One region of the Mesorhizobium sp. B2-3-15 genome, then DNA from elsewhere that is predicted to be linked to it. Evidence: riboswitches for the same ligand, from Rfam matches in the RefSeq annotation. Region 1 holds a riboswitch; the other holds the start of a gene.
The links. A riboswitch is a leader RNA that binds a small molecule or an ion and turns the genes downstream of it on or off. The one in region 1 is predicted to bind thiamine pyrophosphate.
Positions count from the first base shown of each region.

Region 2: linked by a shared signal. The riboswitch ahead of thiB (thiamine ABC transporter substrate binding subunit) and the one ahead of FJ954_RS30795 (YkoF family thiamine/hydroxymethylpyrimidine-binding protein) in region 1 are both predicted to bind thiamine pyrophosphate.

Region 1 covers NZ_VFVO01000022.1:38,608-42,900, forward strand. The annotation lists gene FJ954_RS31875 (putative RiPP precursor) at 7-96, shown strand; gene FJ954_RS30785 (formyltransferase family protein) at 195-1,247, shown strand; gene FJ954_RS30790 (hypothetical protein) at 1,306-1,611, opposite strand; TPP riboswitch at 1,885-1,998, shown strand; gene FJ954_RS30795 (YkoF family thiamine/hydroxymethylpyrimidine-binding protein) at 1,989-2,597, shown strand; gene FJ954_RS30800 (ABC transporter permease) at 2,560-3,423, shown strand; gene FJ954_RS30805 (ABC transporter ATP-binding protein) at 3,420-4,187, shown strand; gene FJ954_RS30810 (ABC transporter substrate-binding protein) at 4,180-4,293, shown strand, end outside.
Region 2 covers NZ_VFVO01000009.1:209,691-213,983, forward strand. The annotation lists gene FJ954_RS19880 (ABC-F family ATP-binding cassette domain-containing protein) at 1-1,201, opposite strand, end outside; gene FJ954_RS19885 (thiamine diphosphokinase) at 1,203-1,862, opposite strand; TPP riboswitch at 1,949-2,063, shown strand; gene thiB (thiamine ABC transporter substrate binding subunit) at 2,107-3,105, shown strand; gene thiP (thiamine/thiamine pyrophosphate ABC transporter permease) at 3,184-4,293, shown strand, end outside.

The DNA.
Region 1 (4,293 bases):
ATGAGCATGAAGAAGATCTACGAAAAGCCGGTGTTGGTGAAGCGGGAAAGACTCTCAAGTGTTGCGGCGGGACCGCTTTCTTCCAAGGCAGCCTGACCGGCCAGGCCGGCTTTCGGGCCTGGCTGGCCGAGTTGTAACGGTGATCGAATTGCTGGTGCGGGCAGGCTACGTCTTGCCCCGCTGGGCTTGAGAAGATGATTTCTTCCGAACCCGCGGCCCGCGCCGGGCAACTCAATGCAATTTTCATCCTGGATGTTTCTGCTTATACCGGGCCGCTGCTTTCCGGATGGATCGAGGCGGGAAACCGTGTTGGTGCGATCATCGTGCCTGGTTTTCAACGCCCATCCAGAGGCTTCAGCATTGGCAATTTTCGGCGCAGGCTGAGGCGCCGGCTTTTGCTCAGGCGCCATCTCGGCAACACGCCGGTAAAGCTGATCGAATTCCGCCGGCCTTACGACTGGAACGAGCTTGCCCGGCAATTGCCTGACATCGCCGCGGATGTGCTGATCTGCTTCGCTTTCCCGACCTTGATCCCGCAGCAGCTGCTCGACCTCTTTCCCAAGGGCGGGCTTAATTTTCATCCGGCGCTGCTGCCCAACTACCGGGGGCCGCATCCTCTCCATCGTCTTGTCGCGGATGGCCAGCATGCCGTCCATGGTGGCGTGACACTGCATAGGATGTCGGCCAATTTCGACGACGGCGACATCCTCGGACAAGTGCCGTTCACCGAAGCAGACTGGGCATCGCGGCGGGATATGGTGGACAGCGTGGCGAGCGCTATGCGCCGGTTGGTGCGCGAGGTGGCGCCAGCCTATTGCAAGAATCTGGTGTCGGGGATGCGGCAGCCAGCCGGTGATTTCGTCTGGGCTCGACTTGAGCGGGACCACATGGCGATTTCGTCCGACATGTCGATCGGGCACGTTGCCCGGATGTGGCACGTATTGGGCGCTAAACCCGGTATCTATCTGGATGTCGCCGACCGCCAGGTCAGGCTGGCCTTCCAGGTCAGGCGACTGGGTCCGCCAACCGGAAAGGGTCCGGTAAGGCGATGGGGGACGGTGGAGTTCGATCTTGCCAACGGCCGGGTTCGGCACCTCACCTACGGGCGCCTGCTCAAACGGCTGATGAAAATATACGCCTCGTTCCCACGCCCCCGGGCCGGCAAACCGTACGCTGAATTAAGGGTCTTTGGCCGGGTGGGCAGTGAAGCGGCACCACAGCCGCCAGCGAGTAGTCGCGGACACTGAATCCCAATAGTGGGAACCGCGGAAACTGCGTCCGCGGTTCCCATATCGCGATGGCAAACTACTTTCCGCAGTTGTTGTCATTCACGGTCGGCGCGGTGGCGTTGCCGTTGGCGTCCGTCTGTGCACCCTGCGGGTTGGTCGGGCAATTCTTGTCCGCATTGGAATTCATGTCGCCCGGCGTGGTGGTCGTGCTGTTGGTCGCGCCCGGATCGATCGTACTGGGCGCCGGGGTGCTTGGGTCCACAGTGACGGACTTGCCGCTGCCGCCGGACCCATCCGCGCCCGCCGCGCTATTGCTTTGCGCCATGGCGGATGTTGCAACGGCAATGGTCAAGGCCGAAGCCGCGAGGATTTTCGTGAACATGATTTGTCTCCATTTTCTGTGAACTCGTCGCCGGGAACGGTGCACGGTTTCGCGGAAATCATGAACCGCTCTATCTCTTGCTTTGACACAATCCCGAACGGAAAATTGATCCTGGAATCGCGTCCAGCGACTGGTGGGACAACCCCTCGGAATGGCGAAGGTTCCGACAAATTTCCCCGCCGGCGATGCCCAATTGTCCTGGAGCTCGGGCAATGCTTTGGCGCGGCTTGCCAAAAAACAGCTTTCCCAACCGTCCTAATGATGCTTTAACGCGCCTATCCACAGGGGTGCTCCGTACGGTCGGGGCTGAGACGGGGGCGGCAAGCCCACAGACCCTAGAAGCTGATCTGGGTAATACCAGCGGAGCGAGGCGGGCGATGTTTTCAGGCGCACAGGTTTCCCTATATCCAATGGCCGACGATTTCGTCGACATCATTCTGGGCGCGCTCGGCGCGCTCGATCCGTACCGCGATAAGCTCAGGATCGAGACCGACGACATTTCGACCTTGCTGGTCGGGCCCCCCGAGGTGTTATTCCCTGCGCTGCGCGACCTTTTCGTGGCCGTGTCTGGCAGCGGCAGGCATTGCGTGCTGTCAGCCACCATTTCGCGTGGCTGCCCAGGCGAGCCGGATGACCTGATCTGCCGCTCCGACACGTTCGGCGGACCTGCCGGGCCACTCGGCCCGCGCAAGCAAGCCGCCATCACCGCGGTGCGCGGCGCGCCGGCCACTGGCCAGCCGGCGGCGGCGCAGTTCTCGCTCTATGTGATGGGCACTGACGACCACATGGACGAAATCTATGGCTGCATAGATTTCCTGAAGCAGTCCGGCGTCTACGATCGCTCCAAGAATTTCTGCACCAAGCTGCGCGGCGATGCCGGCGCGATCTTCTCTGCCCTCGATGAAGCCTTCTGCCGCTTCGGGCCCGGCGCCGGCCATGTAACCCTCGATGTCACGGTCTCGGCCAACAGTCCCACCGCCGTCTGAACCGCTCGTGGTCTCATCGTCATTCAACCCGCGTAACGTCGCGGGCTTCTTCGCAAAAACAGCGCCGGCCGTGATATCGATCGGTTTGGTGCTCGTGGCCTGGGAACTGTACGCAAACATTTCCGGCATTAAGCCGACGGTTCTGCCGGCGCCCTCGCGCGTCTTCGAACAGGCGATGCTCAATCGGGAAGCCTTGGTCGACAACGCCATTCCCACGGTCCGCGCCACGCTGATCGGTTTTGCCTGTTCGCTCAGTGCCGCCTTCGCCCTGTCGATGCTGGTCGACTTCTTCCAGCCTTTGCGGCGAGCGCTGTTTCCCATCTTCATAGTCAGCCAGACTTTGCCGCTGGTCGCCATCGCGCCATTGGTGGTGCTGTGGTTCGGCTTCGGGCTGACGCCCAAGATCATGCTGGTGGCGCTGGTCACCTTCTTCCCGATGCTGGTCGCGCTGGTGCAGGGCTACGAGGCTACCGAGGTGGAGATCGGTCAGATGCTGCGTGCCATGGGAGCAGGGCGTTGGCGTGTCTTCATGCTGGCACGATTGCCTTCGGCGCTGCCTTATTTCTTCGCTGGCCTCAGGATATCCATCACCTATGCCGTCGTCGGCGCCATTTTCGCCGAATATGCGGGCGCGGCCAAAGGGCTGGGCATCTACATGCTCAACGCCAAGAACAATTTCCGTCCCGACCTGGTGCTCGCCGCCGTCTGCGTCAGCGCAGCGCTCACCCTTGTCCTGTTCGGGCTGACGATGCTGCTGCAGCGTCTTGCCATGCCCTGGGAACGAGCTGCTGGCAGGCAAGGCCCTGGAAAAGGTCCAGAAGCATGAGCCGGCTCGAATTGCGGCATGTTCGCAAGGCGTTTGGCGGGCTCGATGTGCTCGCCGACATTTCGCTTCGTGTCGATGCCGGCGAATTCGTCTCGATCCTTGGACCTTCGGGAGCCGGCAAGTCGACGCTGTTCCAGCTTCTGACCGGCGCCGAGCATGGCGAGGGTGAGATGTTCTTCGACGGCGTGCCGCTCGACGATCACGGCAGGCATTTCGCCTTCATGCCGCAGCGCGACGCGCTGATGCCGTGGCGGCGCATCCTCGACAACACCACGCTCGGACTCGAGGTGCAAGGCGTCAGCCGCAAGGCGGCACGGAAGCGTGTGGCTCCGCTGTTTGCCGAATTCGGCCTTGCCGGCTTCGAGTGGCACTTTCCAGCGCAGATCTCGGGCGGCATGCGCCAGCGCACGGCGCTTTTACGTACCGTGGTGCAGGAACGCGATATGTTGCTGCTCGACGAGCCGTTCGGCGCGCTCGACGCACTGACCCGTGCGGCCCTGCAGCGCTGGCTCGAACAGATGTGGCGGCACCACCACTGGACGGCGTTGCTGATCACTCATGACGTGCGCGAAGCCCTGTTCCTGTCCGACCGCATCTATGTGCTGTCCGCGCGGCCTGCCCGGGTCGTGCGTGAGATCAAGGTGCCGCTGCCGCGCCCGCGCGATTCCGCCAGCGCGGCCACGCGGCGGGCCGGGGCACTCGAGGCCGAGATTCTCGACATTTTGCTCAACCCCCAGCCATCCAAAGGACATGACCATGATTGACTTGACGCGCAGGCAAGCCCTGCTGCTCACCCTTGCCGGCAGCGTACCGCTGATCACCGGATCGAGCCGTTCCTTCGCGGCAACGCGGACGGTCACAGTCGCCCTC
Region 2 (4,293 bases), on a different contig from region 1:
GCGTGCGGGCCTGTTCCGGCTTGAACAGGAAATCCTTCATATAGGACACGACATGGCGCTGCTCGCCATTGATGACGAGGTTCTCGCCGCGCCCGTCGGTCAGATATTGCGCCAGCGTCTCTTGCGGGTCGACCGCCTCGCGCTTCTGGTCGAGCGTGGCGATCTCCAGATTGGTGCCAAGCCGTATCGAACCCGCGTCCGGCGCCAATTCGCCGGTCAGCATCTTCAGAAGTGTCGTCTTGCCGGCGCCGTTCGGCCCGACAAGGCCGACGCGGTCGCCGCGCTGGATGCGGGTCGAGAACCCCTTGACGACGGTGAGGTCGCCAAAGCTCTTCTCGATGTTCTTGGCCTCGATCACCAGCTTGCCGGATTCGGCGGCGTCGCTTGCCACCATTATCGCGGTGCCTTCGGCGCCGCGATGGCCGCGAAAACGCTGGCGCATGGTCTGCAACTGGCCTAGGCGCCGCATGTTGCGCTTGCGCCGCGCCGTCACCCCGTAGCGCAGCCAGTGCTCCTCGCGCACGATCTGGCGGCCGAGCTTGTGCTGTTCGCGCTCTTCCTCTTCCAGCACCAGGTCGCGCCATTCCTCGAAATGGCCAAAGCCCTTGTCCAGCCTGCGCGTCTGGCCGCGATCGAGCCAGACTGTGGCGCGCGACACGCGCTCGAGGAAGCGGCGGTCATGCGAGATGACGATGAGCGCCGAGGAGGTCCGGACGAGCTCTTCTTCCAGCCATTCGATGACAGATAAATCAAGATGGTTAGTCGGCTCATCAAGAAGCAGGATGTCGGGCTCCGGCGCCATGACGCGGGCAAGCGCGGCGCGCCTGGCCTCTCCGCCGGACAGGTCGCCAGGCCGTTCTTCGCCCGACAGGCCGAGATGCTCCATCAGATAGCTGGCGCGGTAGGGATCGTCGGCGGGCCCGAGCCCGGCCTCGACATAGGCGCGCACGGTTGCAAAGCCGTCCATGTCGGGCATTTGCGGCAGATAACGCACCGTCGCCGAAGGCTGGCGGAACACCTCGCCGTCCTGTGGTTCGATCAGGCCGGCGGCGATCTTGAGCAGCGTCGACTTGCCGGACCCGTTGCGGCCGACCAGCGCGATCTTGTCGCCGGCCGAAGCGGTCAAGGCGGCGCCGTCGAGCAGCGGCGCGCCGCCGAAGGTCAGTCTTATCCCGTCGAGATTGAGAAGAGGCGGGGCCATGTCAGCTTTCGGGCAATGGATAGGGATGGGCGAGCAGCAGCGCGCGGCCATGGCCGAGCGCGATGTCGAGGCGGCCCCCGGTCTTGCCGAACTTGACCTCGTTGGAAATGGTCAGCGACGAACCGAACGCCACCTCGACCTTGTCGAGCGGCCATTTGGCGCCGGTGACGGTCAGGCCGGAGAGTTCGGAGAAGCCGAGAATCGAGAACAGCGTGCCGTCGGCATAATCGAAGCCGGCCCTGCCGGGCAGCAAGGGAACACCTTCCTGGGCGCCGCTGGTCAGAAACACATCCATTCCGGCTTCGGCCAGCCGCAGGCCAAGCGCCAGATGCAGGAAGGCGTGGTCGGCGCGCTTGCCGCCGAAGGCGCCCGCCAGCACAAGGCGGGTCGCCCCGCGCTCCAGTGCGGCCGCGATCGCCAGTTCTCCGTCGGTCTTGTCCTTTTCCGCCGGGAAGGTTTGCCGCGGCACGGCGGCGAGGTCGGCGGGCAGATCAGCCGGGACCGAGTCGAAATCACCCACCCACAGTTCCGGCACGAGGCCCAGCATCCGCGCATGGCCGATGCCGGCGTCGGCGGCGATGACGCGCGAGCCTTCGACCTGGCGGTCGAGCCGAGGCGTGCGGATGAGGTCGCCGCCAAGCAGGATGGTGAATGTGCTCATATCCCGTCGCCTTACCAGCCCGGCACGGGAAACGGAAGGCGGCAAAGTCCCACTTGCGCGGGTCATCGGCCCGGCCTATGTGTCGAAACGCTCTAACGGGGTGCCGGACGCGAATTTCGCGGGCCGGCTGAGAGGCAGTGTCGCCAACCCGCTGAACCTGATCCGGTTTGTACCGGCGGAGGGATTAGACGTTTCGGACACTCCGACGCCTCAATTCCTTTCAACGCAAACGAAGGAGGCGCCGATGCGCACGCTTTTATATTTTCTGATCGCCGCCACGGCAGTGACCCTGTCCGGGCCGGCCTTGGCCAAGGATAAGCTCACCGTCTACACCTATGAGAGCTTCACCGCCGACTGGGGTCCAGGTCCCGTGGTGAAGAAGGAATTCGAGGCAGAATGCGGCTGCGATCTCGAGTTCGTCTCGGTCGCCGATGGCGTGGCGCTGCTCAACCGCGTCAAGCTGGAAGGCGCTTCGACCAAAGCCGACATCGTGCTCGGTCTCGACACCAATCTCACCGCCGATGCCAAGGCCTCGGGCCTGTTCGCGCCACATGGCGCAATAACGGACGTCAACGTGCCGGGTGGCTGGAGCGACGATACTTTTGTTCCCTTCGACTATGGCTACTTCGCCGTCGTCTACGATACCCAGAAGCTGAAATCGCCGCCGAAAAGCCTGAAGGATTTGGTCGAGGGTAGCGCCGACGACAAGATCGTCATCCAGGACCCGCGCACATCGACGCCCGGTCTTGGCCTGCTGTTGTGGGTGAAGTCGGTCTATGGCGACAAGGCGCCGGAGGCCTGGGCCAAGCTCAAGACCAAGGTGCTGACCGTGACGCCGGGCTGGAGCGAGGCCTATGGCCTGTTCACCAAGGGCGAGGCGCCGATGGTGCTGTCCTACACCACCTCGCCGGCCTACCACATGGTCGCCGAGAACACCGAGCGCTATCAGGCGGCGTCGTTCGAGGAAGGCGAATATCTGCAGATCGAGGTCGCGGGCATCACCACGACCGGCGCCAAGAATCCGCTGGCGGAAAAGTTCATGGCCTTCATGACTGGGCCGAAATTCCAGGACGCCATCCCCGAGACCAACTGGATGTTCCCGGCCGGGAAGACCGACAAGCCGCTCAACCCCGCCTTCGACAAGCTGGTCAAGCCGACCAAGACCTTGCTGTTCAGCCCGGAGGAGGTCGCGGCCAACCGCAAAGCCTGGGTCGATGAATGGCTGGCGGTGATGAGCAAGTAGGTTTTGTGGGCTAATCTCGTGAGATGAACGCTCTCCGGCGATGCTCCCTAAGCTTCACCCAATCGTTGAGGGTGCGGTGTGCAAACCCGCTCTGATCCCCGCATCACAGCCGGCGTGATAGGGCTCGCCGCCATCGCCATTTTGATCGGCGGCGCGTTTGCGGGGCTGCTTGTCGAAGGCGCTCGCGATTTTTCCGGCGCTTGGGCTGCGTTCGATCCCTACCTGTTCCGGGTCGTGCGCTTCACGCTCTGGCAGGCGGCCCTGTCGACGCTGCTCTCGGTCGGGCCGGCCCTGTTCGTGGCGCGGGCGCTGTCGCGGCATCCACGGTTTTTCGGCCGTGCCTTCATCCTGCAGCTCTTCGCCGTGCCGCTGGCGCTGCCGGCGATCGTCGCGGCGCTCGGCATCCTGGCGCTCTATGGCCGCGCCGGCTATTTCTCCGGCTTTCTCAGCGCCGTCGGCGGCCAGGGTTGGCCGGGCATCTATGGCCTGTCCGGCATTCTCGTCGCCCATGTCTTCTTCAACCTGCCGCTGGCCACCCGCCTGTTCCTCGAGGCGCTGCAGACCATTCCCTCCGACCAGTGGCGGCTGGCGAGCCAGCTCGGCATGGGGGCGCCGCCGGCATTCCAGCTGATCGAGTGGCCGACGCTGCGTGTCGCGCTGCCCGGTGTCGCCGGACTTGTCTTCATGCTGTGCATCACATCCTTCACCATCGTGCTGACGCTCGGCGGCGGGCCGGCCGCGACGACGCTCGAAGTCGGCATCTATCAGGCATTGCGCTTCGATTTCGATCCCGCGAGGGCTGTCGCGCTGACACTGCTGCAGATCGCCTTGACCTTCATCATGGTGCTGGCGTTGACCCGGCTCGGAGCCGACGTCGTCGGCGACATCAACCTGCCGGTCGCGCCGCGCCGCTACCTCTCCGTCAACAGGACCGAAGCGTGGCTGAACGCGACGCTCATCGTGTTGGCCTTGCTCTTCGTTGCCGGGCCGATGGCGGCGACCGTGGCGGCCGGACTTGGCGCCGACCTCGGCCGGCTTGCCGGCGAGGCCACTGTCCGTCAGGCGACGCTGACCAGTGCTGTGCTCGCTTTCCTTTCGGCCTGGCTTTCGGTGATGCTTTCGCTGGCATTGACCATGGCGCGCAGGGCGCTGGCGTCGAACCGCCGCTTCGGGGCAAGGACACTGCTC